2 regions of the Streptomyces sp. NPDC092296 genome follow, and region 2 is predicted to be linked to the other one. Evidence: predicted binding sites of a transcription regulator. Region 2 holds the regulator's gene; the other holds the start of a gene.
The links. Region 2 encodes HspR, which represses chaperone genes until heat shock. Its sites were predicted from a motif close to TTGAGNNNNNNNNNCTCAA; they were not measured.
Positions count from the first base shown of each region.

Region 1 (14,236 bases), 1.3 Mb from region 2:
TCGATCACCTCGGCGGTGTAGAGGCCGTGGATGCGCTGCGCGTTGGAGACCTCCTGTCGGAACCGCCGCCGGAACTCGGAGTCCTCCGCGAACTCCGGCCGCACCACCTTCAGCGCCACCGGCCGCCCGCCGGGCGTGTACGACAGGTAGACCCGGCCCATGCCGCCGGAGCCCAGCCGGGCGAACAGCCGGTAGCCGCCGACCTCGCGCGGGTCCTCGGCCGCCAGCGGCTGGAAGACGGGCGCGGCGGGTGTCGAGCGGCCGGCTGAGTCCGCAGGCCGCCGGTCCGCCGGGGGGTCGGCCGGGTCGGGTTCGAGCCTGGGATCGTCGGTGGGCATGCGGTTCTCTCCCCCTGCTGGCGTGGGCACGGCAGACGGTACGTTAGCGATCCCGCTGTCCCCACCAGGCACCCGGATCTCTTTGGTTACGCAACAGCGACCTTGACGATCCGTCTCCCGACGACAGCCCCGCCTGACCGGACACGACCGGGCCCGGTCACCGCAGTGCTGCGGTGACCGGGCCCGGTCGCGCTGTCCTCGGGTGCCTCGGGGCCGGGGAGCCCCGGAGGGGTGTCAGAGGGTGTCAGAGGGAGAAGACGTCGTCCACCAGCTGCTGCTGCTCCTGCTGGTGCCGCTTGAGCGACCCCACCGCCGGGGCGGAGGAGGCCGGGCGGGCGACGCGGCGCAGGCGGGAGCCGTCGGCGTTCCGTCCGACGACCACGTCCAGGTGGTCGATCAGGTTGAGCGCGATGAACGGCCAGGCGCCCTGGTTGGCCGGCTCCTCCTGCGCCCAGACGAACTGGACGTCCTCGCCGTACTTGCCCAGCTCCGCCTGGAGCTCGGTGACCGGCAGCGGGTAGAGGCGCTCGACGCGGACGATGGCCGTGTCGGTGATGCCGCGCTCGGTACGGGCGGCGGCCAGGTCGTAGTAGACCTTGCCGGCCGTGATGACGACCTTGCGGACGCCCGCCGGGTCCACCGAGTCGTCCCCGATGACCGGGCGGAAGCCGCCGCTCAGGAACTCCTCGGTCCGCGACGCCGCGGCCTTGAGCCGGAGCATCGACTTCGGGGTGAAGACGATCAGCGGCTTGTGGTGCGGGTTGTGGACCTGCCAGCGCAGCAGGTGGAAGTAGTTGGACGGCAGCGTTGGCATGGCGACGGTCATGTTGTTCTGGGCGCAGAGCTGGAGGAAGCGCTCCGGGCGGGCCGAGGAGTGGTCCGGTCCCTGGCCCTCGTAGCCGTGCGGCAGCAGCAGGGTGACGCCGGAGGTCTGGCCCCACTTCTGCTCGGCGGAGGAGATGAACTCGTCGACCACGGTGGAGGCGCCGTTGACGAAGTCGCCGAACTGGGCCTCCCACATCACCAGCGCGTTCGGCCGGGCCAGCGAGTAGCCGTACTCGAAGCCCATCGCCGCGTACTCGGAGAGCAGGCTGTCGTAGACGGTGTACCGGGCCTGGTCCTCGGCCAGGTAGAGCAGCGGGGTGTAGTCCTCGCCGGTCTTGCGGTCCACCAGCACCGCGTGCCGCTGGCCGAAGGTGCCGCGGCGGCTGTCCTGGCCGGCCAGCCGGACCGGGTGGCCCTCCATCAGCAGCGAGCCGATGGCCAGCGTCTCCCCGAGCGCCCAGTCGATGGTGTTGTCCTCGACCATGGCGGCGCGGCGCTGGAGCTGCGGCAGCAGACGCGGGTGGACGGTCAGCCAGTCCGGCAGGTTGACCTGCGAGGCGGCGATCCGCTTGACGGTCTCCTGCGAGATGCCGGTGTCCACCGCGACCGGGAAGTCCGGCAGCGGCGAGGCGGCCGGGGCCGCCTGCGGGACCGCGTCGCGGACCTCGGCGAAGACCTTCTCCAGCTGGCCCTGGAAGTCCTGGAGCGCCTGCTCGGCCTCTTCCAGGGTGATGTCGCCGCGCCCGATCAGGCCCTCGGTGTAGAGCTTGCGCACCGAGCGCTTCTTGTCGATCAGGTCGTACATCAGCGGCTGGGTGAAGGACGGGTTGTCGGCCTCGTTGTGACCGCGTCGGCGGTAGCAGATGAGGTCGATCACGACGTCCTTGTTGAACGTCTGGCGGAACTCGAAGGCCAGCCGCGCGACGCGGACCACGGCCTCCGGGTCGTCGCCGTTGACGTGGAAGATCGGCGCCTCGATCATGCGGGCCACGTCGGTGGAGTACATCGAGGAGCGGGAGGCGGCCGGGGCGGCGGTGAAGCCGACCTGGTTGTTCACCACGATGTGCACGGTGCCGCCGGTGCGGTAGCCGCGCAGCTGCGACATGTTGAGCGTCTCCGCGACCACGCCCTGGCCGGCGAAGGCCGCGTCGCCGTGGATCTGGAGCGGCAGCACGTCGAAGGCGGTGCCGGCCTTGTCCAGGATGTCCTGCTTGGCGCGGGCGATGCCCTCCACCACCGGGTCGACCGCCTCCAGGTGCGAGGGGTTCGCGGCCAGCGAGACCTTGATGGTCTCGCCGTCCAGACCGGTGAAGGTGCCCTCGGCGCCCAGGTGGTACTTGACGTCGCCGGAGCCGTGCATCGACTTGGGGTCGAGATTGCCCTCGAACTCCGCGAAGACCTTGCCGTAAGGCTTGCCGACGATGTTGGTCAGCACATTGAGCCGGCCGCGGTGGGCCATGCCGATGACGGCCTCGTCCAGCTTGTGCTCGGCCGCCGCGTCCAGCACCGCGTCCAGCAGCGGGATCAGCGACTCGCCGCCCTCCAGCGAGAACCGCTTCTGGCCGACGTACTTGGTCTGTAGGAAGGTCTCGAACGCCTCGGCGGAGTTCAGCCGGCGCAGGATGCGCAGCTGCTCCTCGCGCTCCGGCTTGGCGTAGTGGTTCTCCACCCGCTCCTGGATCCAGCGGCGCTGCTTGGGGTCCTGGATGTGCATGTACTCGATGCCGACGGTGCGGCAGTACGAGTCGCGCAGCACGCCCAGGATGTCGCGCAGCTTCATCATCCGCTTGCCGGCGAAGCCGCCGACGGCGAACTCGCGCTCCAGGTCCCACAGGGTGAGGCCGTGCTGCACGACGTCCAGGTCGGGGTGCTTGCGCTGCTTGTACTCCAGCGGGTCGGTGTCGGCCATCAGGTGGCCGCGCACCCGGTAGGAGTGGATCAGCTCCATGACGCGGGCGGTCTTGTTGACCTCGTCGTCGTGGGTGGCGGCCACGTCGGTCGCCCAGCGGACGGGCTCGTACGGGATGCGCAGCGACTCGAAGATCTCGTCGTAGAAGTCCTGGCCGCCCAGCAGCAGCTGGTGGATCTGGCGCAGGAACTCGCCGGAGGCGGCGCCCTGGATCACCCGGTGGTCGTAGGTGGAGGTGAGCGTCATCACCTTGGAGACGCCGAGCCGGGAGAGGGTGTCCGGCGCGGAGCCCTGGAACTCGGCCGGGTACTCCATCGCGCCGACGCCCAGGATGGTGCCCTGGCCGGGCATCAGGCGCGGCACGGAGTGCACGGTGCCGATGCCGCCGGGGTTGGTCAGCGAGACCGTGACGCCGGTGAAGTCGTCCATGGTCAGCTTGTTGGCGCGGGCGCGGCGGACGATGTCCTCGTACGCCTGCCAGAAGCCGAAGAAGTCGAGCGTCTCGGCCTGCTTGATCGCCGCGACGACCAGCTGCCGGTCGCCGTTGGGCTTGACCAGGTCGATGGCCAGGCCCAGGTTGACGTGCTCGGGCTTGACCAGGAAGCCCTTGCCGTCCTTCACCGTGTAGCTGTGGTTCATGCCGGGCATGGCCTTCAGCGCCTGCACCATGGCGTAGCCGATGATGTGGGTGAAGGAGACCTTGCCGCCGCGTGCCCGCTTGAGGTGGTTGTTGATGACGATGCGGTTGTCGATCAGCAGCTTGGCCGGAACGGCACGCACCGATGTGGCGGTCGGCAGCTCCAGCGAGGCGTCCATGTTGGTCGCCACCGCCTTCGCCGGGCCGCGCAGCGGGACCAGCTCGGGGCCGCTGGGGCCCTCGGCGGGCGCGGCGGCGGCAGCGGGCTTGGCGGGCGCGGCCTTCGGCGCGGGCGGCGCAGCCGCCGGAGCCGGGGCCGGCGCCGGGGTGGCAGCGGCGGCGGGTGCCGGAGCCGGGGCCGCGGGGGGCGCGGGCGGCGCAGGCTGAGGGGTCCCCGCGGTGGCCGCCGGCGCGGGGGGCGCGGCGGCGGGAGCAGGGGCGGGGGCGGCGGCGGGGGTCGGCGCGGAAGCGGCGGCCTGGGTCGCGGCCTGGGTCACAGAAGTCACCTCGGTACCGGGCTTGTAATCGGCGAAGAAGTCCCACCAGGCGCGGTCGACGGAGTGCGGGTCCTGGAGGTACTGCTGGTAGATCTCGTCGACAAGCCATTCGTTGGGGCCGAAGCCCGCTGAGCTGGTCGAGCTGTTGGAGGTATTCGGGGACTGTGGCGACACGGCGCTAACCGCCCTCTTCCGCTTCCTTTTGGGATGGTGGACAGCGGAGAACAAGGCTACGCCCCTGGCATGTGATCGCGCAGTTCGCGGGGCCTGTCGTCGCCCAGATCACATCTGCGGCGGCCAATTTGGCGTGAAAGATGCGTTAGAACCGGTCAGCTGCTGGGAAGGGGCGCCGCCGAGCTGGGTCCGGATACCCCACGATAACGGACAAAACGGTAAGGGTGGGTGGTTCCGGAACCGGGCTGTGGCCCGTCGGCGGCCCGATTGTCCCGGTTCTGTGTCAAACGTGCATCGGAGGCCCGCCCGGAAGGGTGACCACAATCCGGCAACCCCGCGCCGCCTCCGCGACCCGGATCTGCCCGCCGTGCAGATCCACCGCCCAGCGCGCGATGGCCAGCCCGAGCCCGGTGCCGCCGTCGCTCCCGGGACCGGCGGCGGTGGAGGCGGTGCCCCGGCCGAACCGCTCGAAGACCCGCGCCCGGTCCTCCTCCGGGATGCCGGGGCCCTCGTCCAGCACCTCCAGCACCAGCCCCTGCGGCTGCCGGCCGGCCAGCGCCCGCACGGTCACCGTGCCGCCCGCCGGGCTGTGCTTGCAGGCGTTGTCCACCAGGTTGGCGACCACCTGGTGCAGCCGCTCCGCGTCGGCCACCGCCGTCAGCCCGTCCGGCGTCACCTGGAGGTCCAGCGTGACATCGGTACGCCGCTTGGTGGCGCCGCCCGAGGTGGAGCCGTCCACCGTCACCCCGCGCAGCACCCCGGCCAGGAACGGCCGCACCGCGAACTCACGGGCGTCCAGCGGGACCACCCCGTCCGAGATCTTGGACAGGTCCAGCAGATGGGCGACCAGCCGCCCCAGCCGCTCGGTCTGCTCCAGCGCGGCCGACATGGTGGCCGGATCGGGCCGCACCACGCCGTCCACCACGTTCTCCAGCACCGCGCGCAGCGCCGCGATCGGGGTGCGCAGCTCGTGCGAGACATTGGCGACCAGCTCGCGCCGGTGCCGGTCGGCGGCCTCCAGGTCGGCGGCCATCCGGTTGAAGGTGGCGGCCAGCTCGCCGACCTCGTCCCGGGAGGTGGCCCGGACCCGGCGGCTGTAGTCGCCGGCCGCCATCGCCCGCGCGGCCGCCGTCATGTCGCGCAGCGGCGAGGTCATGCCGTGCGCGACCAGCTGCATGAACAGCAGCGAGGCGATCATCGAGAAGATCATGATCACCCGGATGCGGGTGTCCGACTGCACCGCGATCACGACCATGCCGCTGGCGACCACCACCGAGACGATCACCAGCATGGCCAGCTTGGCCTTGATGGACCGCATCGGGTCCAGTGGCCGGATGTCGCTCCACAGCCGCCTGGCCAGCCGGGCCACCAGGCCCGGCTGCGGGCGGTCCCGGCCGTCGATGAGTTCGCCGGCCCGGTCCGGCGGCCCGCCGTACGCCTCGTCGCCGTACGCGTACTGGTCGCAGCCGTACGGGTGCTGCCCGTACGGGTGCTGGTCGTACGGGCGTGGGGCGGACGTGCGCCCGGAGTACGTCATCGCTGCCCCTCGTCGTTCCCGGTCACCGTCGTTCCCGGCCGCCGTCGTCCCCGGCCGCCGTCGTCCCCGCTCACCGGCCCGCCGCCCCGGCTCAGAGGGCGGGGGCCTCCAGCGCGTAGCCGACCCCGTGCACCGTACGAATCCAGTTGGCGCCGATCTTCCGGCGCAGCGCCTTGACGTGGCTGTCCACGGTGCGGGTGCCGGAGGCGTCGGTCCAGTCCCACACCTCGGCCAGCAACTGCTCGCGGGTGAGCACCGCACGCGGCTGCTGCGCCAGACAGGCGAGCAGGTCGAACTCGGTCGGGGTCAGATGCACATCGCCGCCGGTGACCCGGACCCGCCGCTGCACATGGTCGATCTCCAGGTCACCGAGCCGGATGGTGCCGCCGACCGGCGTGCGGGCGGCCATCTGCGCCCGCTCCACCCGCCGGAGCAGCACATTCACCCGGGCGGCCAGCTCCCGCATCGAGAACGGCTTGGTCATGTAGTCGTCGGCGCCGACCCCGAGGCCGACCAGCAGGTCCGTCTCGTCGTCGCGCGCGGTCAGCATCAGCACCGGGACCGGCCGCTGCGCCTGGATGCGGCGGCACACCTCCAGTCCGTCGAAGCCGGGCAGCATCACATCCAGGATCACCAGGTCCGGCTGCCAGGTCTGGAAGCAGTCCACGGCGTTCGGCCCGTCGTGGGAGACGGCGACCTTGAAGCCCTCCGCGCCCAGCCGGGCGGCGATGGACTCCGCGATCGTCGGTTCGTCCTCCACGACCAGCACCCGCCGCTGCGCACTCGGGTTGCCGATCTCCTGCTGCATCTCTGTCACGGTCACGCCACCGCCCCCAGGGCCTGCGGCCCGATCGCCCCTGCGAGAGGTCCCCGGTACCGCTCGTCGATTCTTCCGTCAGCTCCAGCCACGGTGCCGCGCGTCCGCCGCCCTGCCCGGCTCGCCGGGCCCGGAGCGTGGGACTCCGGACCCGCCGGTGACCGGCGGCTGCGCCGAGCGGGCCGCCGTGTGCAGCTGCGTACGGGACGTGTCTCCCCGCAGCGTCCGGACGCGACCGGTCCGCCGACGCCGTGGGAACGGCACAGCCCGACACCTTACCCAGATCATTTCACTCGTGATGCCAGGTACACGACATCAGGTGCACCCCGCTCCACGTGCACGTCCAGTTGCCGCACCTGCTGGAAGCGGGCCCGCAGCCGCTCCTCGAACTCCGGCGCGGGCGCGGCGCTCCACACGGCCAGCACACCGGAGGGCGCCAGCACCCGCTGGAGCACGGTCAGCCCGGCGAACCCGTACAGGCCGCCGTTGGCGTCGGTGACCGTCCAGTCCGGACCGTTGTCGATGTCCAGGCAGACGACATCCCAGTGGTCGGTGGTTCCCCGCAGCTGGTCCAGCAGGTCGGCGGCGACCACCTCGGTACGCGGATCGTCCAGCGCCCCGGCCGAGAAGCGGGCCAGCGGACCGGAGTGCCAGTCCACCACCGCCGCCTCCCGCTCCAGCACGGTGATCCGGGCCGGCGCCGGGTCGGCCGCGGCCTCGGCGAGCGAGAAGCCCGCCCCCAGGCCGCCGATCAGCACCGCCGGGCGGGGGACCGCCGCCGCGTCCAGCGCCGCGCGCACCAGCAGCCGCTCCGAGCGGCCGTCGGCGGTGTCCATCAGGAAGCAGCCGTTGGCGATGATCTCGTACACCTCGTCGGGGCTCTCGCCGCGCTGCCGCAGCACGATCTCCCCGTACGGGCCGTCGCGGCGGTCCAGCACCCGGGTGGTGCGCTCCGCCGTTCGGGCGACGAGGGCGGCGAGGGACGGCTGGGTGGCGGAAGTCACAGGTGAGACCCTTCGTGGACGGAGCGGACGGGCGCGACACGCCCATCCTGGGGGGTCGTGCGGATGCCGGTCCACTCATTCAGTCCTCATCCGGCCGCCCTACGGTGGAACCGGAAGCGCACGACGCGGTCGGGCGCCCGGGGGACGCGCCGGGCGCCTGCCCGGGGCCAGCAGCGACGGAGGCCGGGATGGCGGAGAGCCGACAGAGCCCGCTCCGCCCGCTGGGCGGCGCCGGCCGACTGCACCGGCTGCGCCGGGCGGTGCGGCGGTGCGGATCGCCGCTGCGGGCGCTGCGGGTGCTGCCGGGGCCCCGGCGGACGCCGTTCACCTTCTGGTACCTGGTGGTGCTGCTCGGCACCGCGCTGTACGCCCGGTTCGGTGACCCGGAGTCGGTGCGGGCGGCGGTGGCCGGTTCCAGCAGCGACGGCTGGCATCTGCTGCACACCCCCCTGCGGGTGCTGGCGCTGAGCGCGCTCTGGGTGGCCGGGCCGCTCTGGTCGCCGTACCTGGTGGCCTTCACCGCGACCCTGGCGCCGCTGGAGCGGCGGATCGGCCCGCTGCGGACCGCGCAGGTCTTCGCCATCGGCCATGTGATCGCCACCCTGATCTCGGAGCTGCCGATCGCGCTGGGGGTGCTGGCCGGGCTGCTGGCCCCCGGTGAGCTGCACCGGATCGACGTCGGCGTCAGCTACGGCGTGCTGACCTGCCTGGGTGCGGTGGCCGGGCTGCTGCCCCGGCGGCTGCGGGTCGCGGTGCCGCTCGGTGCCGCCGCCGTACTGGTGCACCAGGTCTTCACCGGCGACGACCCGGTCACGGCGGTGGGCCACCCGGTGTCGCTGCTGGTCGGGCTGGTCTGCTGGCCCTGGGTGCGGCGGTGGGCGGCGGCGCGGGTCCCGGAGCGGGGCCCCGGCGGGGCCACCCGCTGCCCGGAGCTGAGCCCGGCCGGGCCTGCCCGTTCCTAGGGCCCGCCGGCTCTTGTTCGCTCATAGTGAACAGCGGAACACCGAGGTGGTCGCCGGACCTTAGTCAGGTCAACTCAACTTCACTGACTGGGGAGAGATCATGGCTTCGACGTCCACGCCGCTCACCCTTCCGGTACTGCCCCTCGACGACGAGGTGGTGCTGCCGGGCATGATGGTGCCGCTGGACCTGTCCGCCGCCGAGGTGCGCGCCGCGGTCGACGCCGCGCAGGCGGCCTCCCGCAGCTCCGAGCCGGGGGCGCACGCCCCCGGCGTCCGCAGCTCCAAGGCGCCCCGCCCGCAGGTGCTGCTGGTGCCCAGGATCGACGGCGGGTACGCGGCCGTGGGCACCCTGGCCACCGTGGACCAGGTCGGCCGGCTGGCCGACGGCGACCCGGCGGCCCTGGTGCGCGGGGTGCGCCGGGTGCGGATCGGCGCCGGCACCACCGGCCCCGGCGCCGCGCTCTGGGTGGAGACCGCCGAGTTCACCGAGCCCGCCCAGCCCGACCCGCTGCCCGGCCGGGTCACCGAGCTGATGCGCGAGTACCAGGCCGTGGCCGGCCGCTGGCTCAGCAAGCGCGGCGCCTGGCAGGTGGTGGACCGGATCGCCCAGTTCGACGGCCCCTCCGAGCTGGCCGACAGCATCGGCTACGCGCCCTTCCTCAGCGCCGCCCAGAAGCTCCGGGTGCTGGAGACCGCCGACCCGGTGGAGCGGCTCGGGTACGCGCTCCAGCTGCTCCGCGACCACCTGGCGGAGGAGGAGGTCAACGACACCATCCGCAAGGACGTCCAGGAGGGCGTGGACCGGCAGCAGAAGGAGTTCCTGCTCCGCCGCCAGCTGGAGGCCGTCCGCAAGGAGCTGGCCGAGCTGAGCGGCGACGCCGCCTCCGAGGAGGACGACTACCGCGCCCGGGTGGAGGCCGCCGACCTGCCCGAGCGGGTCCGGGAGGCCGCGCTCAAGGAGGTCGACAAGCTGGAGCGGTCCTCCGACGCCTCGCCCGAGGGCAGCTGGATCCGCACCTGGCTGGACACCGTGCTGGAGCTGCCGTGGCACCAGCGCACCGAGGACGCGTACGACATCGCCGGCGCCCGCGCGGTGCTGGACGCCGACCACGCCGGGCTGACCGACGTCAAGGACCGCATCGTGGAGTACCTGGCGGTGCGCAAGCGGCGCGCGGAGCGCGGCCTCGGCGTGGTCGACGGCGAGCGCGCCCCGGCGGGCGGCGGGCGGCGGGCGGGCGGCGCGGTGCTGGCCCTGGTGGGGCCGCCCGGCGTGGGGAAGACCTCGCTCGGTGAGTCGGTCGCCCGCGCGATGGGCCGCTCCTTCGTCCGGGTGGCGCTGGGCGGCGTCCGGGACGAGGCCGAGATCCGGGGCCACCGGCGCACCTACGTCGGCGCGCTGCCCGGCCGGATCGTCCGGGCCGTCAAGGAGGCCGGGTCGATGAACCCGGTGGTGCTGCTGGACGAGATCGACAAGGTCGGCTCCGACTACCGGGGCGACCCCGCCGCCGCCCTGCTGGAGGTGCTGGACCCGGCCCAGAACCACACCTTCCGCGACCACTACCTGGAGGTGGAGCTCGACCTCTCCGACGTCGTCTTCCTGGCCACCGCCAATGTGCTGGAGGCCATCCCCGAGCCGCTGCTCGACCGGATGGAGCTGGTCCGGCTGGACGGCTACACCGAGGACGAGAAGGTCGTCATCGCCCGCGACCACCTGCTGCCCCGGCAGCTGGAGCGGGCCGGGCTGACCGCCGACGAGGTGGCGGTCGAGGAGGACGCGCTGCGCCTGCTGGCCGGCGAGTACACCCGCGAGGCGGGCGTACGGAACCTGGAACGCGCCCTGGCCCGCATCCTGCGCAAGGTCGCGGCGCAGAGCGAGCTGGGCGAGCGCACACTGCCCGCCCGGGTCGGCGCCGACTCCCTGCGCCGGCTGATCGGCCGGCCGCACCACACCCCGGAGGCGGCCACCGACCCCGCCGGGCGCCGCACCGCCGTCCCCGGCGTGGCCACCGGGCTCGCGGTCACCGGCGCGGGCGGCGACGTGCTGTACGTCGAGGCGTCGCTGGCCGACCCGGAGACCGGCCCCACCGGGCTCAGCCTCACCGGCCAGCTGGGCGACGTGATGAAGGAGTCCGCGCAGATCGCGCTCTCCTTCCTGCGCTCGCACGGCGCCGAGCTGGAACTGCCGGTCACCGACTTCAAGGAGCGCGGCGTCCACCTGCACGTACCGGCCGGCGCCGTCCCCAAGGACGGCCCCAGCGCGGGCGTCACCATGACCACCGCCCTGGCCTCGCTGCTCTCCGGCCGCCGGGTCCGACCGGACGTGGCCATGACCGGCGAGGTGTCGCTCACCGGGCGGGTGCTGCCGATCGGCGGGGTCAAGCAGAAGCTGCTCGCCGCCGACCGGGCGGGGGTCACCACGGTGCTGATCCCGCAGCGCAACGAACCCGACCTGGACGACGTCCCGGCCGAGGTGCTGGACCGCCTCACCGTCCACCCGGTCTCCGACGTCCGCGAGGTGCTGGAACTGGCCCTGGAACCCGCCGCCGCGACGGTCGCCACCGCAGCCTGACCCGGCCCCCCACCCCGGCTGCCGCCGCCCTCCCAGGGCTCGGCGGCAGCCGGGGCCATTGCTATCCGTGACCACCGTTCCTACACTTGGTGACCATGGAGTCGCCAGGCGGGGAAGAGTCCACGGCACGCGGCTGGGAGGCCGACCCCGCCGGCTGGTCGTCATCCCCGCCGCCACCCTGGCCGCAGCCAAGCCGGACATCCCCGATGCACACCACTGACCCCGACGCCCCCGGACTCCGCCTCGACCCGGCCCTCGGCGACCGGCTCGACCTGGCGGCCTACCGGGCCGACTTCCGCGACCGCCAGTGGACGATCGACGGCCAGGACTCCTGGAAACTCGAACGCCGCCAGCACTTCCAGGAGCCCGGCTTCCCCAGCTGGGACGCCTTCGCCCGGGGCGACTGGCACGAAGCCCTGCGCCTCATCGAAGCGGAACGCGACTACCTCCACGACTTCGGCCGGGAGAACACCCGCCGCCGCACCACCCTGCTGCGGGTCCGCGTGGTCGAACAGCCGCTCACCCCCTACCTCCAGTGGGAACTGCACCTGCTGCGGCTGCGCGCGGAGTGCGGCGAGCACATCCGGGTCGTGGGCCCGGAAGCCGTCCGCGACCGGGAGGGCGCCGGGCCGCTGCCCGAGCGGGTCACCCTGGGCGCGGGCACGGTCTACCAGGTGCTCTACACCGAGCAGGGGGCCCTGGACGGCGCGGTGCGGTTCACCGACCCCGAGGTGACCGCGCGCTGCCGGGAGTTCGTCCGGGAGCTGTACGAGGCGGGGGAGGACCTCGTCCGCTACGTCGACCGCGAGGTCGCCCACCTGCCGCCGCCACTCGCGGAGTAGCAGATCGCAGCGGACGGCGAGGACAACAGGACGCACTCGGAGCTGTCGGGGACCGCGAGTGACGTCGTACAGGCCCGTGACATCAGCGGCGGCGTCCACTTCCACGCCGCCGGGCCCTACCCCGGCACCCCGCGCCCGAGACAGCTCCCCGGCGGCGCCAGGGGGTTCGTCAACCGCAGCAGCGAGATCCGGGAACTCGACCTGGTCCTCGGCGGCGCCGCCGACGAACCGCCCGCCGCCGCGATCCACGTCATCGCCGGTACGGCCGGTGTCGGCAAGACCTCCTTCGCGCTGCGCTGGGCGCACCAGGTGGCGGAGCGCTTCCCGGACGGCCAGCTCCACGCCAACCTGCGCGGCTACGACCCCGACCCGCCGGCCACCCCGACCGAGGTGCTGCACCGGTTCCTCGCGGCCCTCGGCGTCCCGGCGAAGGCGATCCCGGCGGAGCCCGAGGCCGCCGCCGCGCTCTACCGCTCGCTGCTGGCCGGGCGGCGGATGCTGGTCTTCCTGGACAACGCGGCCACCGCCGGGCAGGTCCGCCCGCTGCTGCCGGGTGCGGCCTCCTGCCTGGTCGTCGTCACCAGCCGCAGCCGGCTGTCCGGGCTGAGCGTCCGGGACGGCGCCCGGCGGCTGACCCTGGGGCCGCTGGCGGAGGCGGACGCCGTCGACCTGCTGAGCGCGGTCACCGCCGGTTACCGGGCGGGGGACGACCAGGAAGAGCTGGTGGAGCTGGCCCGGCTGTGCGCCCGGCTGCCGCTGGCACTGCGGATCGCCGCCGAGCGGGCCGCCAGCCGCCCCCGGATGCGGCTGGCCGAGCTGATCCGGAACCTGCGCGACGAATCGGGCCTGTGGGAGGCGCTGAGCATCGACGACGACGATGAGGCCGCCGCCGTACGGACCGTGTTCGCCTGGTCGTACCGGGCGCTGACCGCAGAGGCCGCCCGGCTCTTCCGGCTGCTCGGCCTGCACCCCGGGCCGGACTTCGACGCCGGGGCCGCCGCCGCGCTCGCCGGCGTCGGCGTCGGCCGCACCCGGCACCTGCTGGACGCCCTGGTCGGCGCCCACCTGCTGGAACAGGCCCACCCGGACCGCTACCAGTTCCACGACCTGCTGCGCGCCTACGCCACCGACCAGGTCCAGCACGAGGAGGCCCCGGAGAGCCGCGCGGCGGCCCTGCGGCGCGTGCTGGCCTGGTACCTGCACTCGGCCGACGCCGCCCAGACCTGGCTGAACCCGCCGGAGCCCCATGTGCCGCTCGATCCGCCGGAGGACGGCGTCCAGCCGGCCGCCTTCGCGGACCACGACGAGGCGATGGGCTGGTACGAGCGGGAACGGGCCAACCTGCTGGCCGCCACCCGCGCCGCCGAGACGGCCGGGCTGGACCGGCCCGCCTGGCAGCTGCCCGCCGTGCTGCGCAGCGTGCACATGCTGCTCAACCCGTTCGAGGAGTGGCTGGCCATGGGCCGCATCGGGCTGTGTGCCGCCCGCCGGCTGGGCGACCGATGGGCGGAGGCCGAACTGTCGGAGAGCCTGGGCATGGCGTACACCCAGTCCCACCGGCTGGCCGAGGCCACCGGCTGCCACCGGACGGCGCTGGCCATCCGCCGCGAACTGGGCGACCGGCTGGGCGAGGCCTTCTCGCTCAATGATCTCGGCCTGCTCCACCTGCGGGAACGCCGCCTGGCGGCGGCCAGGGAGCGGTTCGGGGCGAGCAGGGAACTCTTCCGGGCGACCGGCGCCACCGGCTGGGAAGCCGTCCTGACCGCGAACCTCGCCGAGACGGCCTGCCGGCTGGGCCGGTTGGACGAGGCGTCGGAACTCGCCCGGCACGCCCTGGCCGCCCACCGTGAACAGGGCAACCGGGGCGGCGAGGGCAACGCCCTGCGCATCCTCAGCGACGTCCAGCGTGCGCTCGGAGCGCCGCAGGACGCGCTGCGCTCCGCCCAGGAGGCCCTGGACATCGCCCAGCGGCAACGCAACCGGATGTGGGAGGGCTACTGGCTGCTCGCCCTGGGCGGCGGCCAGCAGGCGTGCGGCCGGGCGGCGGACGCCCTCGCCTCCTACCAGCGCGCCGCGACGCTGCAACGGCGGCTCGGCGACCGCGCACGCGAGGCCCTGGCCTGGC
Region 1 is NZ_JBIVRB010000001.1:1,400,460-1,414,695, forward strand. It holds gene ACIQGZ_RS06520 (protein kinase) at 1-338, opposite strand, end outside; gene ACIQGZ_RS06525 (multifunctional oxoglutarate decarboxylase/oxoglutarate dehydrogenase thiamine pyrophosphate-binding subunit/dihydrolipoyllysine-residue succinyltransferase subunit) at 583-4,380, opposite strand; gene ACIQGZ_RS06530 (sensor histidine kinase) at 4,664-5,917, opposite strand; gene ACIQGZ_RS06535 (response regulator transcription factor) at 6,009-6,725, opposite strand; gene ACIQGZ_RS06540 (spermidine synthase) at 7,019-7,738, opposite strand; gene ACIQGZ_RS06545 (rhomboid-like protein) at 7,927-8,700, shown strand; gene lon (endopeptidase La) at 8,801-11,269, shown strand; gene ACIQGZ_RS06555 (DUF6879 family protein) at 11,476-12,111, shown strand; gene ACIQGZ_RS06560 (ATP-binding protein) at 12,421-14,236, shown strand, end outside.
Region 1: the regulator HspR is predicted to act here: its motif matches at 8,760-8,778, upstream of lon (endopeptidase La).

Region 2 (14,236 bases):
AGCGCAGTGGGTGGGCAGGCCCGGCTGCTGTTGCGCGGCAGCGATCCGGTGAAGGCCGTGGAAGTATGCGACACGGAGCTTCGAATTGCGATATGGAGTTCTCGCAAGAAATAAGAAAGGCCCGGACCGGGGATTTACTCTCCGGCTGGGCCTTTTACATGGAGCGGGTGACGAGAATCGAACTCGCGCTCTGAGCTTGGGAAGCTCATGTTCTACCATTAAACTACACCCGCCTGAGCCGCCGTCAGACGGTGGCTCGTTGCTCCGTCACTGTACCGCATTGCTGGTGGTGGGTGCACGGATGGGTGTGGGGTGGGGGCGGTGGGGTGTCGGGGCGGTGGGGGTGGGGGTGCGGGGGTAGCGTGGGGGCCGCGAATCCCGAGGCTGCCGTTTGGGTGGCGCGCTTGTGTGGCGTATGTCCGGAATGTCCCCTGGTGTGACGCTGCTGCGCGGCCGGGCCGGCCGAGGGAGGTCGCAGTGAGCCGTCCGATGGGGAAGGGGATCGATGGAGCAGCGCACCGTCGTCCGTTGTGCCGAAGGGCACCTGTTCAGCACCAGCACGTTCCCGATGCAGAACCTCGGCCCTGGGCGGTTGGGCCCCGGGCGGTTGATCCGGTGCCCGCGGTGTGGGCGGTTGCGCAGTTCGGTGCCGGCCGATGTGGGGGCCCTGTCGGGCAGCCAGTTGGCGCGGGCGATGCGGCTGGAGGCGTCGGAGTTCCTGGCGTAGGCCGGGGTGGAGCACCGGGCGGGCCCCGGCCGGATTGGGCCGGGGCCCGCCGCAGCACGTAACCTCGTGGCGTGCTGCTCTCTGACAAGGACATCCGGGCCGAGATCGACCGGGGACGGGTGGTCATCGACCCGTACGACCCGTCGATGGTCCAGCCGTCCAGCATCGATGTCCGGTTGGACCGCTTCTTCCGGGTCTTCGAGAACCACCGCTACCCGCACATCGACCCCTCGGTGGAGCAGCCGGACCTGACCCGGCTGGTCGAGCCGGTGGGCGATGACGCGTTCATCCTGCACCCGGGTGAGTTCGTGCTGGCGTCGACGTACGAGGTCGTCACGCTGCCGGACGACATCGCCTCCCGGCTGGAGGGCAAGTCCAGCCTCGGGCGGCTCGGCCTGCTGACGCACTCCACGGCGGGCTTCATCGACCCGGGGTTCAGCGGGCACGTCACGCTGGAGCTGTCGAATGTGGCGACGCTGCCGATCATGCTCTACCCGGGGATGAAGATCGGCCAGCTGTGCATGTTCCGGCTCACCTCGCCGTCCGAGTACCCGTACGGGTCGGAGCGGTACGGGTCGCGGTACCAGGGCCAGCGCGGGCCGACGCCGTCGCGCTCGTACCTGAACTTCCACCGCAGCCGGATCTGAGGCGCTCGAAACAGCGGGCGGCCGACCCGGTGGGGTCGGCCGCCCGCTGTTTGTCATGTCCGCTACTTCTTGTTGAGGCAGAACACGAGCTTCTCGCCGCTCATCCGCTGGGAGAGCGCCGCGTCCGCGATGTTGTTGCAGGCACCGGTGTCGGTGCTGCCCTTGACGACCCGGACCACGACGTAGTCGGCGTTGGGGTCCGTGCAGTCCACGGCGGAGACGTTCGGGTTGTCCTGGGCTCCGGCGACATGGACGCAGTCCCCGACCTTGGCGTGGACGGGCCCGGCGGTGGCCCGGGTGTAGCCGATCCACGCGCCGGCCGCCACCACGACGACGGCGGCCACGATGAGAGCCTTCTTGCGCCCGCCGCCCTTGCGGGGATGCTCACCGGGCGGCGGTAGGGCGCCCTGGGGTGTTGAGTAGGGCTGGGTGTCTTCGTGCTGATACGGCGTCGTTGCCATGGAACACGTCCTTGCAGGGTGATACCTGGGGGGGAGGGTGCGGGCAACGTACCGACTCGTACACACGCTGTGAAGGGGGTGTGTGCGGCTTTGTGAGGTTCGGTTGTGAAGTCGTGATCTTCCGGAGATCAGCGCCGCTCGGGCACCGTGACGGCCGTCAGTTCGCTGCCGTCGGCGGAGAGCCGCAACTCGGTGCGGAGGGCGGCGAGTTCGCCCAGTCGGTGCAGATGGGTGCCGCCGCAGAAGATGGCCGCCGTGCCCTCGGGGAGGTCGCAGGCCCAGCGGCGGCGGGCGGTCAGCTCCGGACCCGGCACCTCGATACGTACGGCGGAGTCGGCCGCGACCCAGGCGGCGAGCCGGGCGTTGACCGCTTCGGTGAGGGCGGGCAGCGCGTCCGCCAGGGCCGGGAGCTCCTCGGTGGCGTCGGCGGTGAAGCCCTTCTTCCGCAGCGACTTGCCGAGCCGGTAGACGTCCGTGCTGGCCGTGGTGTCCATCCGGGAGAAGGCCATCGCGAGGCTGTCGAAGTCCGGGTTGCCGAAGGCGTCGGCGCGGCCCGGGTCCTTGCGCCAGCGCGGCGCCAGGGCGGCGTTCAGCGCCAGGGCCAGCAGATGGCAGCCGGTGTGCGCCGCGGACAGCGCGGCGCGGCGCTCGGCGTCCACCCGCAGCTCGGCCTCCGCGCCCAGCAGGTCCCCGGCCGGCAGCGACTCCACCACGTGCAGCACCAGCCAGACCCAGCCGTCGTCGCCGCGCCGCACCGGGATGTCGGCGCCGACCAGGACGGCGGCGGAGTCCGGGCCGACCGCGCCGGTGAGGCAGTCCACCACCGGCAGCTCGGCGCCGCCGACGGTCAGGGTGCCGGTGTCGGCCGGCTGGTCCGGCCAGGTGTGGTCCAGCGGGTGGAACGGGGTGGCCGCAGTGGCGATCCCGTGCCGGCCGTCGCCCAGGTCGTGCACGGCGACGACGGTGGAGCGGCCGGACACCGAGCCGGCCGGGAAGCCGACCTGTGTGGAAGCGGCGGGGATGGTGGGGAGGGACATCGGGGACTCCGGTGAGGTACGTGGTGCGTCGTGCGGCGGACACGGCGGCTCAGGGGTCTCCCGGGCCGCCGCAGCCGTCGGATCAGCTCAGGGTGGGGAGCTTGATCAGGATCAGCAGGGCGATCAGCTGGACGGCGGCGGCCCCGGCCGCCTTGCCCCACGGCAGGTCGTGGACCCGGCGGACCATGATGGTCATCAGCACGGTGCAGAACACCCAGCTCGCCCAGCCCAGCAGCTGGACGAACATGCCGTCGGCGGGCAGGAACAGCGCGAACAGCAGCCGTGGCGCGTCGGTGGTCCAGGCGATCAGCGCGGACAGCCCGACGGTGGACTGCCACGGCCCGTCGCCGCCGAACTGGCGGGCCAGCCCGTAGGTGACCCCGCCGAGCATCGCCCCGGCCAGCAGAAAGGCCACCGCCGCGCCGAACAGCGACCACAGGGCCACCGAGAAGGTCGCGTTCAGCACCTCACTGCGGGTGTCGCCGAAGCCGAGCACGGCGAGCACCCCGTAGACCAGCGAGACGGTGAGCATCGGCAGCCACGCCTGGTGCTCGCGCATCCGGTCGAAGGTGCGGGCCGGGTCGCGGTAGATGCCGACCAGCAGTTCCCGCCAGTGCGGGCGCGGCCCGCTGAGGTGCGGGCCGACCTGGCTGCCGGCCCGGTAGACGGCGACGTGGTCCGCCTCGGGCGGCGGGGCGAAGCCGCCCTGGCCGCCGTAGGCGTCGCCGCCGGTGGTGAAGGCACGGGTGTGGCCGGGGTTGTCGTCGTACCGGGGGTACGGGTCGGCGGCGGGGGCGCCGCCGAAGTACTCGGGCTCGCCGGTGGGCCGCCCCGGGTACGGGCCGCCGCCCTGCGGGCCGTGGCCGTACGGGGCCGGGCCGGGCTGCTGCTGCGCGCCGTCGTAGCCGCCGAGGCCGCCTGCGGGCGGGGTGGCGGGCACGCCGCCGTACTGCTGCGGAGCACGGCCCCGGCCCTGCCGGGGGGTGCCGCGACCGTTGTCGTATCCGTTGCCAGCCACGCTTTGAAGGTACCCGGTGGCGGCGGTGCGGCAGGTCGGGGATGCCGGTTTCGGGGTTGTTGCAGCGCAGTTGTGACAGCGGTCCGGGGTGGTCGTACGGCGGCCCGGTCGGCCGCCGCAGGGTCGCGGGGGCCGGCCGGGCCGTCGGTGCCGGGGGTGCGGGTCAGGGCTGCTCGGGCTGCTCCGGCTGGGCCGGTTCCTCGGGCTTGGCGGGCTTGGCGGGCTCGGCGGGCCCGGTCGAAGCGGCGGGTGCGGCGGGTGCGGCCGGGGCGGCCCGCTCCGGCCGCTGCACCGGCTCAGCGGGCTTCCCACCGGGAGCCGCAGCGGGTGCGGCCGGCTTCTCGGCCGGTACGGGCTTGGCGCCCGCCGCCGGAGCCGCACCCGCCGCCGGAGCGGTCGGGGCCGTCGCCGTCGGAGCCGCGCCCACCAGGGCCGGCTCCGGCAGGGCCTTCACCGAGTCGAGCAGCAGCTGCGCCACGTCGACCACCCGCAGGTGCTCCTTGGCCGCGCCCTCGTTCTTCTTGCCGTTGACCGAGTCCGAGAGCATCACCAGGCAGAACGGGCAGGCGGTGGAGACGATGTCCGGGTCGAGCGACAGCGCCTCGTCCACCCGCTCGGTGTTGATCCGCTTGCCGATCCGCTCCTCCATCCACATCCGCGCGCCGCCCGCGCCGCAGCAGAAGCCGCGCTCCTTGTGGCGGTGCATCTCCTCGTTCCGCAGGCCGGGCACCCGGGCGATGATCTCGCGCGGCGGCGTGTAGACCTTGTTGTGGCGGCCCAGGTAGCAGGGGTCGTGGTAGGTGATCAGCCCCTCGACGGGGTTGACCGGGACCAGCTTGCCCTCGTCGATCAGGTGCTGGAGCAGCTGGGTGTGGTGGATGACCTCGAAGTGGCCGCCCAGCTGCGGGTACTCATTGGCGATGGTGTTGAAGCAGTGCGGGCAGGTGGCCACGATCCGCTTGGTCGGGGCGTCCTCCAGCGCGGTGTTCAGCGTCTCGACGTTCTGCGCGCCGAGCATCTGGAACAGGAACTCGTTGCCCAGCCGGCGGGCGGAGTCACCGGTGCAGGACTCCTCCTTGCCCAGGATCGCGAACTTCACCCCGGCGGTGTGCAGCAGCTCCGCGAACGCCTTGGTGGTCTTCTTGGCGCGGTCCTCCAGGGCGCCGGCGCAGCCGACCCAGTACAGGTACTCCACCTCGGCCGGGTCGATGTCCGCGCCGATGACGGGGACCTCGATGCCGGTCTCCTTCTTCAGCTCCTTCACCCAGGCCACGCGGGCCTTGGTGGCCATGCCCCACGGGTTGCCCTTGTTCTCCAGGTTCTTGAGCATCGTCCCGGCCTCGGTCGGGAAGGACGACTCGATCATCACCTGGTAGCGGCGCATGTCGACGATGTGGTCGATGTGCTCGATGTCCACCGGGCACTGTTCGACGCAGGCGCCGCAGGTGGTGCAGGACCAGAGCACGTCCGGGTCGATGACCCCGCCCTCCTCGGCGGTGCCGACCAGCGGCCGTTCGGCCTCGGCCAGCGCGGCGGCGGGGACGCCCGCCAACTGCTCGGCCGTCGCCCGCTCCTCGCCCTCCGCGTCCTTGCCGCCGCCGGCCAGCAGGTAGGGCGCCTTGGCGTAGGCGTGCTCCCGCAGGTTCATGATCAGCAGCTTGGGGGAGAGCGGCTTGCCGGTGTTCCAGGCGGGGCACTGCGACTGGCAGCGGCCGCACTCGGTGCAGGTGGAGAAGTCGAGGATGCCCTTCCAGGAGAAGTGCTCGACCTGCGAGACGCCGAAGATCGCGTCGTCCGCGGGGTCCTCGAAGTCGATCGCCGTGCCGCCGCTGGTCATCGGGCGCAGCTCGCCGAGGGCGACGTCGCCGTCCGCCTCGCGCTTGAAGTAGATGTTGAAGAACGCCAGGAAGCGGTGCCAGGCCACGCCCATCGACGGGTTGACGCCGATGGTGATCGCCCAGGCGAAGGAGATGCAGATCTTCAGCATCGCGACCAGGTAGACCAGGTTCTCCAGCGTGCCGCGCGAGAGCCCGGCGAAGGCGCGGACCAGCGGGTAGCTGACCAGGTACGCGGCCTCGTACGCGTGGACGCCGGCCAGCGCGCCCTCCAGGCCGCGCAGCACCATGATGCAGAGGCCGATGCCGAGGATCGTGTACTCGACGTAGAACGCCTGCCAGGCGATGGAGCCCGCGAAGCGGCTCTTGCGCCCGGCCCGGGACGGCAGGCTCAGCAGCCGGATCGCCATCAGCACCAGGATGCCGAGGGTGGTGAGGGTGCCGATCAGCTCGACGAAGACCTCGAACGGAGTCCAGTCCCCGATCACCGGCAGCAGCCAGTCGGCCTTGAACAGCTGCCCGAAGGCGTTCACCAGGGTGAGCACCAGCGAGAAGAAGCCGACGGCCACGAACCAGTGCGCGACGCCGACGACGCCCCACTTGTTCATACGGGTGTGGCCGAGAAACTCCTTGGCCACGGTCTTGACGCGCTGCGTCGGGTTGCCGGTACGGGTGTCGTCGGGCTGTCCGACCGTGACGACCTTGTAGATGTACGCGGCCGCGCGAACGGCGAGCGCGATGCCGATCACGCTGGTGACCAGCGAGATGACGATCGCTGCGAGCTGCATCGGCTGCTCCGTCTCCTCCGGCGGTGGTGGATGGGGTCTGAGGGTGCAGGGGTCCCCTCCCCGGAGTGTACCGATCGGTAACTTCGCAGAGAGTGGGCGGATCGGACACTACTGCCCGGTGTGACTCGTTCAGAAGATCTGGTTGCTATGGCCGCTGTCACGTAGGGCCGCACTCACCCTTCCGGCCCCTCGGGCCGCCCTCCTGTGGGCCGGGCAGGAAAGTTGAGCCCGCCGGGCTCACCTCTGTTGACAGCGGCGTCGGGGTGAGGCACGCTTGAGTCTGTTCTACTCAACTTCCGGTGGAGGTAACACACGATGGCTCGCGCGGTCGGCATCGACCTCGGTACGACGAACTCCGTCGTCAGCGTCCTCGAAGGCGGTGAGCCCACCGTCATCACCAACGCCGAGGGCGCCCGGACCACGCCGTCCGTCGTGGCCTTCGCCAAGAACGGCGAGGTGCTGGTCGGCGAGGTCGCGAAGCGTCAGGCGGTCACCAACGTGGACCGCACCATCCGGTCGGTGAAGCGCCACATGGGCACCGGCTGGAAGGTGAACATCGACGGCAAGGACTTCAACCCCCAGCAGATCAGCGCCTTCATCCTGCAGAAGCTCAAGCGGGACGCCGAGGCCTACCTGGGCGAGAAGGTCACCGACGCCGTCATCACCGTCCCGGCGTACTTCAACGACTCCGAGCGGCAGGCCACCAAGGAGGCCGGTGAGATCGCGGGCCTCAACGTCCTGCGCATCGTCAACGAGCCCACCGCCGCCGCCCTCGCCTACGGGCTGGAGAAGGACGACCAGACCATCCTGGTCTTCGACCTCGGCGGTGGCACCTTCGACGTGTCGCTGCTGGAGATCGGCGACGGCGTGGTCGAGGTCAAGGCCACCAACGGTGACAACCACCTCGGCGGTGACGACTGGGACCAGCGGGTCGTCGACCACCTGGTGAAGACCTTCCAGGCCGGCCACGGTGTCGACCTGTCGAAGGACAAGATGGCCCTCCAGCGGCTGCGCGAGGCGGCCGAGAAGGCCAAGATCGAGCTGTCCTCGTCCACCGAGACCTCGATCAACCTGCCCTACATCACGGCCTCCGCCGAGGGCCCGCTGCACCTGGACGAGAAGCTCACCCGGGCGCAGTTCCAGCAGCTGACCGCCGATCTGATCGAGCGCTGCAAGACCCCGTTCCACAACGTGATCAAGGACGCCGGCATCCAGCTGTCCGAGATCGACCACGTGGTGATGGTCGGCGGCTCGACCCGGATGCCCGCCGTGGCCGACCTGGTCCGCGAGCTGACCGGCGGCCGCGAGCCCAACAAGGGCGTCAACCCGGACGAGGTCGTCGCCATCGGCGCGGCCCTCCAGGCCGGCGTGCTCAAGGGCGAGGTCAAGGACGTCCTGCTGCTCGACGTCACCCCGCTGTCCCTCGGTATCGAGACCAAGGGCGGCATCATGACCAAGCTGATCGAGCGCAACACCACGATCCCGACCAAGCGCTCCGAGATCTTCACCACGGCCGAGGACAACCAGCCGTCGGTGCAGATCCAGGTCTACCAGGGCGAGCGCGAGATCGCGGCGTACAACAAGAAGCTCGGCATGTTCGAGCTGACCGGCCTGCCGCCGGCGCCGCGTGGCGTCCCGCAGATCGAGGTCACCTTCGACATCGACGCCAACGGCATCATGCACGTCGGTGCCAAGGACCTCGGCACCGGCAAGGAGCAGCGGATGACCGTCACCGGCGGCTCCGCGCTGCCGAAGGACGACATCGAGCGCATGATGCGCGAGGCCGAGCAGTACGCGGACGAGGACCACAAGCGCCGTGAGGCCGCCGAGGTCCGCAACCAGGCCGAGCAGCTCGTCTACACCACCGAGAAGTTCCTCAAGGACAACGAGGACAAGGTGCCGGGCGAGGTCAAGTCCGAGGTCGAGACCGCCGTCGCGGACCTCAAGGAGAAGCTGAAGGGCGAGGACTCCGCAGCCATCCGCGAGGCCACCGAGAAGGTCTCCACCACCGCGCAGAAGCTCGGCCAGGCGCTCTACGCCAACGCCGGTGCCGACGCCGCCGGTGCGGCCGGTGCCGCCCCCGGCTCCGACGAGGCCAAGGCCGACGACGACGTGGTGGACGCCGAGATCGTCGACGACGAGAAGCGCGAGGGTGGTGCGGCGTGACCACGGAGGACACGCAGGGCTTCGCTTCTGAGCCCGGCGACGCCTCCGAGGCCGGCCAGGCCGCCGGGACCGCCGACAAGGCGGCCCCGGAGGCCCCGGCCACCGAGGCCGACGCCGGCGGCGGCAAGGACGGTGGCGCGGCCGCCGAGCTGGCGGCGCTCCGCCGTCAGCTCGCGGAGCGCACCGCCGACCTCCAGCGCCTGCAGGCCGAGTACCAGAACTACCGCAAGCGGGTCGAGCGGGACCGGATGACGGTGCGTGAGATCGCCGTCTCCAATGTCCTGGAAGCGCTGATCCCGGTGCTGGACGACATCGGCCGGGCCCGGGAGCACGGTGAGCTGGTCGGCGGCTTCAAGCAGGTCGCCGAGTCGCTGGAGACCGTGGTCGCCAAGCTGGGGTTGCAGCAGTTCGGCAAGGAGGGCGAGCCCTTCGACCCGACCGTGCACGAGGCGCTGATGCACAGCTACTCGTCGGACGTCACCGAGACGACCTGCGTGCAGATCCTCCAGCCGGGGTATCGCATCGGCGAGCGGATCATCCGCCCGGCGATGGTGGCCGTGGCCGAGCCGCAGCCGGGCACGCAGTCCACCGCCGCTCCGGAGGCGGAGGACGCCAAGGGCGACGGTGCCGAGGAAGGCTGACGCCGAGTGCGCTGCGGAGCCGTACGCCCGGGGGACCGGAGTGCGGTTCCGCAGCGCCATGGGTAGGAGCAACAGCAAGGCCGGGAGGAGGAGTCTCCGTTGAGCACCAAGGACTACGTGGAGAAGGACTACTACAAGGTCCTGGGCGTGCCCAAGGACGCCTCCACGGCCGAGATCAAGAAGGCGTACCGGAAGCTGGCCCGGGAGTTCCACCCCGACGCCAACAAGGGCGACACCAAGGCCGAGGAGCGCTTCAAGGAGATCTCCGAGGCCAATGACGTGCTGTCCGACCCGGCCAGGCGCAAGGAGTACGACGAGGCGCGCAGCCTCTTCGCCGGCGGGTTCCGCGGCGGGGGCGGCGGCGCGGGCGGAGCCGGGTTCGGCTTCGACCTGGGCGACCTCTTCAACGGGCCGCAGGGCGGTCCGGGCACCGGCGCGGGCGGCGGGTTCGGCGGCGGCATCGGTGATGTCTTCGGCGGCCTGTTCAACCGGGGCGGCCGGCAGGCCGCGCCGCGCCGGGGCGCCGATGTGGAGTCCGAGGTCACCCTGGACTTCGACGAGGCGGTCGACGGCGTCACCGTACCGATCCGGATGACCAGCCAGTCGCCGTGCAAGGCGTGCTCCGGCACCGGGGCGCGGGCCGGCACCACCCCCCGGGTCTGCCCGACCTGTGTGGGCTCCGGCCATGTCAGCCGGGGCCAGGGGGCGTTCGCGCTCTCCGACCCGTGCCGCGACTGCAAGGGCCGCGGGCTGATCGTGGACGACCCCTGCGAGGTCTGCCACGGCAGCGGGCGGGCCACCTCGGCCCGCACCATGCAGGTCCGCATCCCGGCCGGGGTGCAGGACGGCCAGCGCATCCGGCTCAAGGGCAAGGGCGCCCAGGGCGAGCGCGGCGGCCACCCCGGTGACCTGTACATCACCGTCAGCGTCCATCCGCACCCGGTCTTCGGCCGCAAGGCCGACAATCTGACGGTCTCGGTGCCGGTCACCTTCCCAGAGGCCGCGCTGGGCGGCACCATCGAGGTACCGACGCTCGGCGGCCCGCCCGTCAAGCTGAAGCTCCCCCCCGGGACCGCCAACGGGCGGACCCTGCGGGTACGTGGCAAGGGCGCCACCCGCAAGGACGGCACCCGCGGCGACCTGCTGGTCACCGTGGAGGTCGTGGTGCCGGACCAACTGGCCGAGGAGGCCGTGTCGGCGCTGGAGCAGTATCGCGAGGCCACCGCCTCGGAGGACCCGCGTGCCGCGCTGTTCAAGGCGGCGGAGGGAGCGTGACCTGATGGACCCGAGAGGCACCGGCGGCATCGCCCCCGGCGTGGGCGAGGGCCTGCCCGGCGGACCCCGTCCGTCCCGCGCGACGGTCGGCGGCGCCGCCCCGCGCAACCCGGCGGCCTACGGGCTGACCGAGGACACCCCGGTGTACGTCATCTCGGTCGCCGCCCAGCTCTCCGGGCTGCACCCGCAGACGCTGCGGCAGTACGACCGACTGGGTCTGGTCTCGCCCGACCGCGCGGCCGGGCGCGGCCGCCGCTACTCGGCGCGCGACATCGAGCAACTGCGCGAGGTCCAGCGGCTCTCCCAGGAGGAGGGCATCAACCTCGCCGGCATCAAGCGGATCATCGAGCTGGAGAACCAGGTCGCCGCGTTGCAGTCCCGGGTCACCGAACTGCTGGACGCGGTGGAGGGTGCGGCGGCGACGCTCCAGCAGCGGGAGGCCGCCGTGCACGCCTCCTACCGCCGCGACCTGGTGCCGTACCAGCAGGTTCAGCAGTCCAGCGCGCTGGTGGTCTGGCGGCCCAAGACCAAGCGCCACGGGCAGTAGCGACCCCGGGCACCGGGCGCCCGGCTCCCCCCGGGAGGAGCCGGCCGCCCGACCGGAGCGACTCCCCGGCCCAAAGTGCGGTGCTGGCGTGGCGGTTCTGGCCTTACGATCGACCGATCCGCAGTCGTTCGCTCATATGTCACGCCGGGCAAGGGGTCGCAGATGACTACCGCAGACGGGCCTGAACAGCCGGTGCAGCCGTTCGGCGATCTCTCCGCGGAAGCGCGCCACATGTATGTGCAGACGCTCCGGGCCGGCGGTCGGCTGGCCTGGGCCGGCGGGCGCAAACCGGCCTCGGAGGAGGACCGGGCGCTGCGGGAGCTGCTCAATGTGGGGCTGCTGGTCGGTGACCCCGACGACCCGGCGGCGCTGGTCGCGGTCGACCCCCGGCAGCTCGTCGCCAATCTGACCGCGGCCTGGCAGCGGGGCGCGCTGGAGCTGCTGTCGCAGTCGCTGGCCCTGCCGACCGCGCTGCGGGAGCTGAGCGAGGCGTATGACGCCATCGGGAACCAGCCGAAGACCGGCGGCGACATCGAGTACGTGGAAGGCAAGGTCGAGATAAACCAGCGCCTGACGGCGCTCATCGACCAGTGCTCCGAAGAGGTGCTGACGGCACAGCCGGGCGGCGGGCGCGGCGGCCCCATCGAGATGAAGGTCGCGGCGGAGCAGGACGCCGTCGTGCTGCGGCGGGGGGTCTCCAGACGGACGATCTACCAGCCGAGCGCCCGCTACTCGGCCCCGACGCGTCAGTACGTGGAGGCGATGACCCGGGAGGGCGGCCAGGTCAGGACGCTGGCCGAGCCGTTCACCCGCCTGTTCGTCTTCGACCGGCGCATCGCGATCATCCCCATCGTGGGCGATGTCCGCCGTGCCGCGTTCGTGGCGGACGATGTGGTCGTCGGCTACCTGGTCAGCGTCTTCGAGGGCCTCTGGGAGCGTGCGATCCCGTTTCTGGGCGACGTGGAGGTGCCCCCCCAGGTGATCTCCCACCTGCGGGAGAAGATCGTCCAGATGATGATCCAGGGGGTGGGTCACCGGGTGATCGCGCGCAGCCTGGGGCTCAGCGAGCGGACGCTCGCCCGCCACATCGCGGAGATGCGGGAGGAGCACGGCGTCGACACGCTCTTCCAACTGGGCTGGAAGATGGGACAGGCCGAGTCCTACCGGTTCGCCGACGGCGAGGACGTGCCGTAGCGGGCGCTCGCCCGTCAGCCGTGCCGGACCGTACCGCGCCGGGTCAGTCCCAGCGCATGTCCAGCAGGGCCTGGGGACGCAGCGTCTTGGTGACCGCCTCCGTCTGGGTGGAGTGGGTGGCGGTGATGTCCCAGCGCAGGTCGGCGGGCTTCACGGAGCCGGCGCTCAGGGCAAGAGCCAACCCGGCAAGCAGTCCATAGGCCATGAGATGACGCGCTTTGCGCATGACCGTGCTCCCTTCGCGACTTGAGTCGCCACCGTACCTCAGTTATGCCAGTCGAGATATGAATAGCTGACCCATAATGACGTATCCTCACCGCGATTGTCATTACTGCCCAGCGTGAAGTGGTTGTGCCTGCGTGTGCCGGCCGGTGAAGGCAGGAACGGAGCGGACGGCGCCGACCCCGGTCGGCGGTCCCCCCACGTCCCGTCACCCGAGGTGGAGCGGCTCTGTCTGGGCGTCCTCGCGGACGATGGGGGACTGCGCCGCCCCGATGCCGAGACGCGGCCCGACGGTCCGCTCGGGCAGCCGGTGGCGCCGGGCCTGATGGTCCGGGACGAGCTCAGGTGCCCGCTGGACCGCGCTGCCGCGCTCACGGTTCGCCGCGCGAGCCGGTCGGGGAGTTCCGGGCGGGCAGGTGGCCGACGGGCAATCAGGTGGGCACCCCCTGGGTGAGCAATCCGAGCGGATGTTCGCGTTCGATCGAAAGACTGTGGTCGTCCCCGTGCGGGGTGGCACCGATACCGCGGCATTCATCGAGGACCCGGTCACGGCCGGCTACCTGCTGGACCGCTTCGAGCGGGACCGGGCACGGGCGGACCCGTACGACGAGTTCGCGCCGATGTCGGTGCAAAAACTGACGCAAACTCAGCGCTCCGGGTGTGGCTGCCGGGCGGGACAAGGCGCCGGTGTGGTCACCTTGGTGCGCTTGCCGGCAGATGCACGCTCACGGACGCGGACGCCCGACGCCTGCGCCACCCGGGGAACTCACCGGGGGTGGCGTCCGTCACACTGTTGCAACGATCCTGGGAAACGACCTCCGCGCGACGGCCGGTGAGGTGCGTCATCTCGCTGCCAGGCAGACAGATGACACCGGGTGCCAGTGGACGTGCGGTGTGCGTGCGGTGGACGATCGGTGCTACCCCCAAGGCGCCGGGCCCGGCAGCCGATCGTCCCCCGATACCCCACCGTCACCAGGGGCTTGGCACTCCCCCCGGTCGGCCGTTCCCCCGGAGTCGACAATGAGTGATGTCTTCACGCGCCCCGGCGCGCACCGTATGCACACACCCCGGCGGGCCCGGGTGTTCCTCGCCGCCCCGCTGATGAGGCTCACCGGCCCGGCGGACAGCGTCGTGACACTGTCCAGCCGCACCAGGCTGACGGCGCTGCGCGCGTCGCTGCTGCGCTCCGGCGCGGCGGTCTTCAGCGCGCACCACAGCGACGCGTGGACGATAGCCGGGCGGGTCCCGGAACCCAGAGTCCCGTCGGACTACCGGGCGATGCAGTCGGCCGACCTGGTCTTCGCCTATGTGGGCGCCCCGCTGTCGGCGGGCGTGAGCCTGGAGCTGGGCTGGGCGTCGGCGCTGCGCAAGCCGGTGGTGCTGCTGGTGGAGGAGGCGGTCACCTACAACCCGCTGATCGCCACCATCGAGCAGGTGGCCCCGGTGCTGCCGCTGGTGTTCGACGATTCCTGGTCGCCGGACGCCCTCGCCCACACCGTGGAGACCGCGCTGGACTGGGCCGGGATGGCGCTGTCCAACGCCGAGGGGTTCTGGACCGCCCCGGAGGATGACCTGTTCGGCCTGCACCGGGCGGCGGTCGGCGAGGGCTGACGGCCACCGGGGCCTACGGTCATCCGGGCCTACGGTCACCGGGGCCTACGGTCATCCGGGCCTACGG
Region 2 is NZ_JBIVRB010000001.1:131,879-146,114, reverse strand. It holds tRNA gene ACIQGZ_RS00700 (tRNA-Gly) at 160-233, opposite strand; gene ACIQGZ_RS00695 (hypothetical protein) at 506-727, shown strand; gene dcd (dCTP deaminase) at 799-1,374, shown strand; gene ACIQGZ_RS00685 (hypothetical protein) at 1,437-1,835, opposite strand; gene ACIQGZ_RS00680 (metal-dependent hydrolase) at 1,964-2,872, opposite strand; gene ACIQGZ_RS00675 (Yip1 family protein) at 2,955-3,890, opposite strand; gene ACIQGZ_RS00670 (heterodisulfide reductase-related iron-sulfur binding cluster) at 4,054-6,513, opposite strand; gene dnaK (molecular chaperone DnaK) at 6,829-8,679, shown strand; gene grpE (nucleotide exchange factor GrpE) at 8,676-9,320, shown strand; gene dnaJ (molecular chaperone DnaJ) at 9,420-10,595, shown strand; gene ACIQGZ_RS00650 (heat shock protein transcriptional repressor HspR) at 10,600-11,142, shown strand; gene ACIQGZ_RS00645 (hypothetical protein) at 11,305-12,336, shown strand; gene ACIQGZ_RS00640 (hypothetical protein) at 12,380-12,517, opposite strand; gene ACIQGZ_RS00635 (hypothetical protein) at 13,579-14,169, shown strand.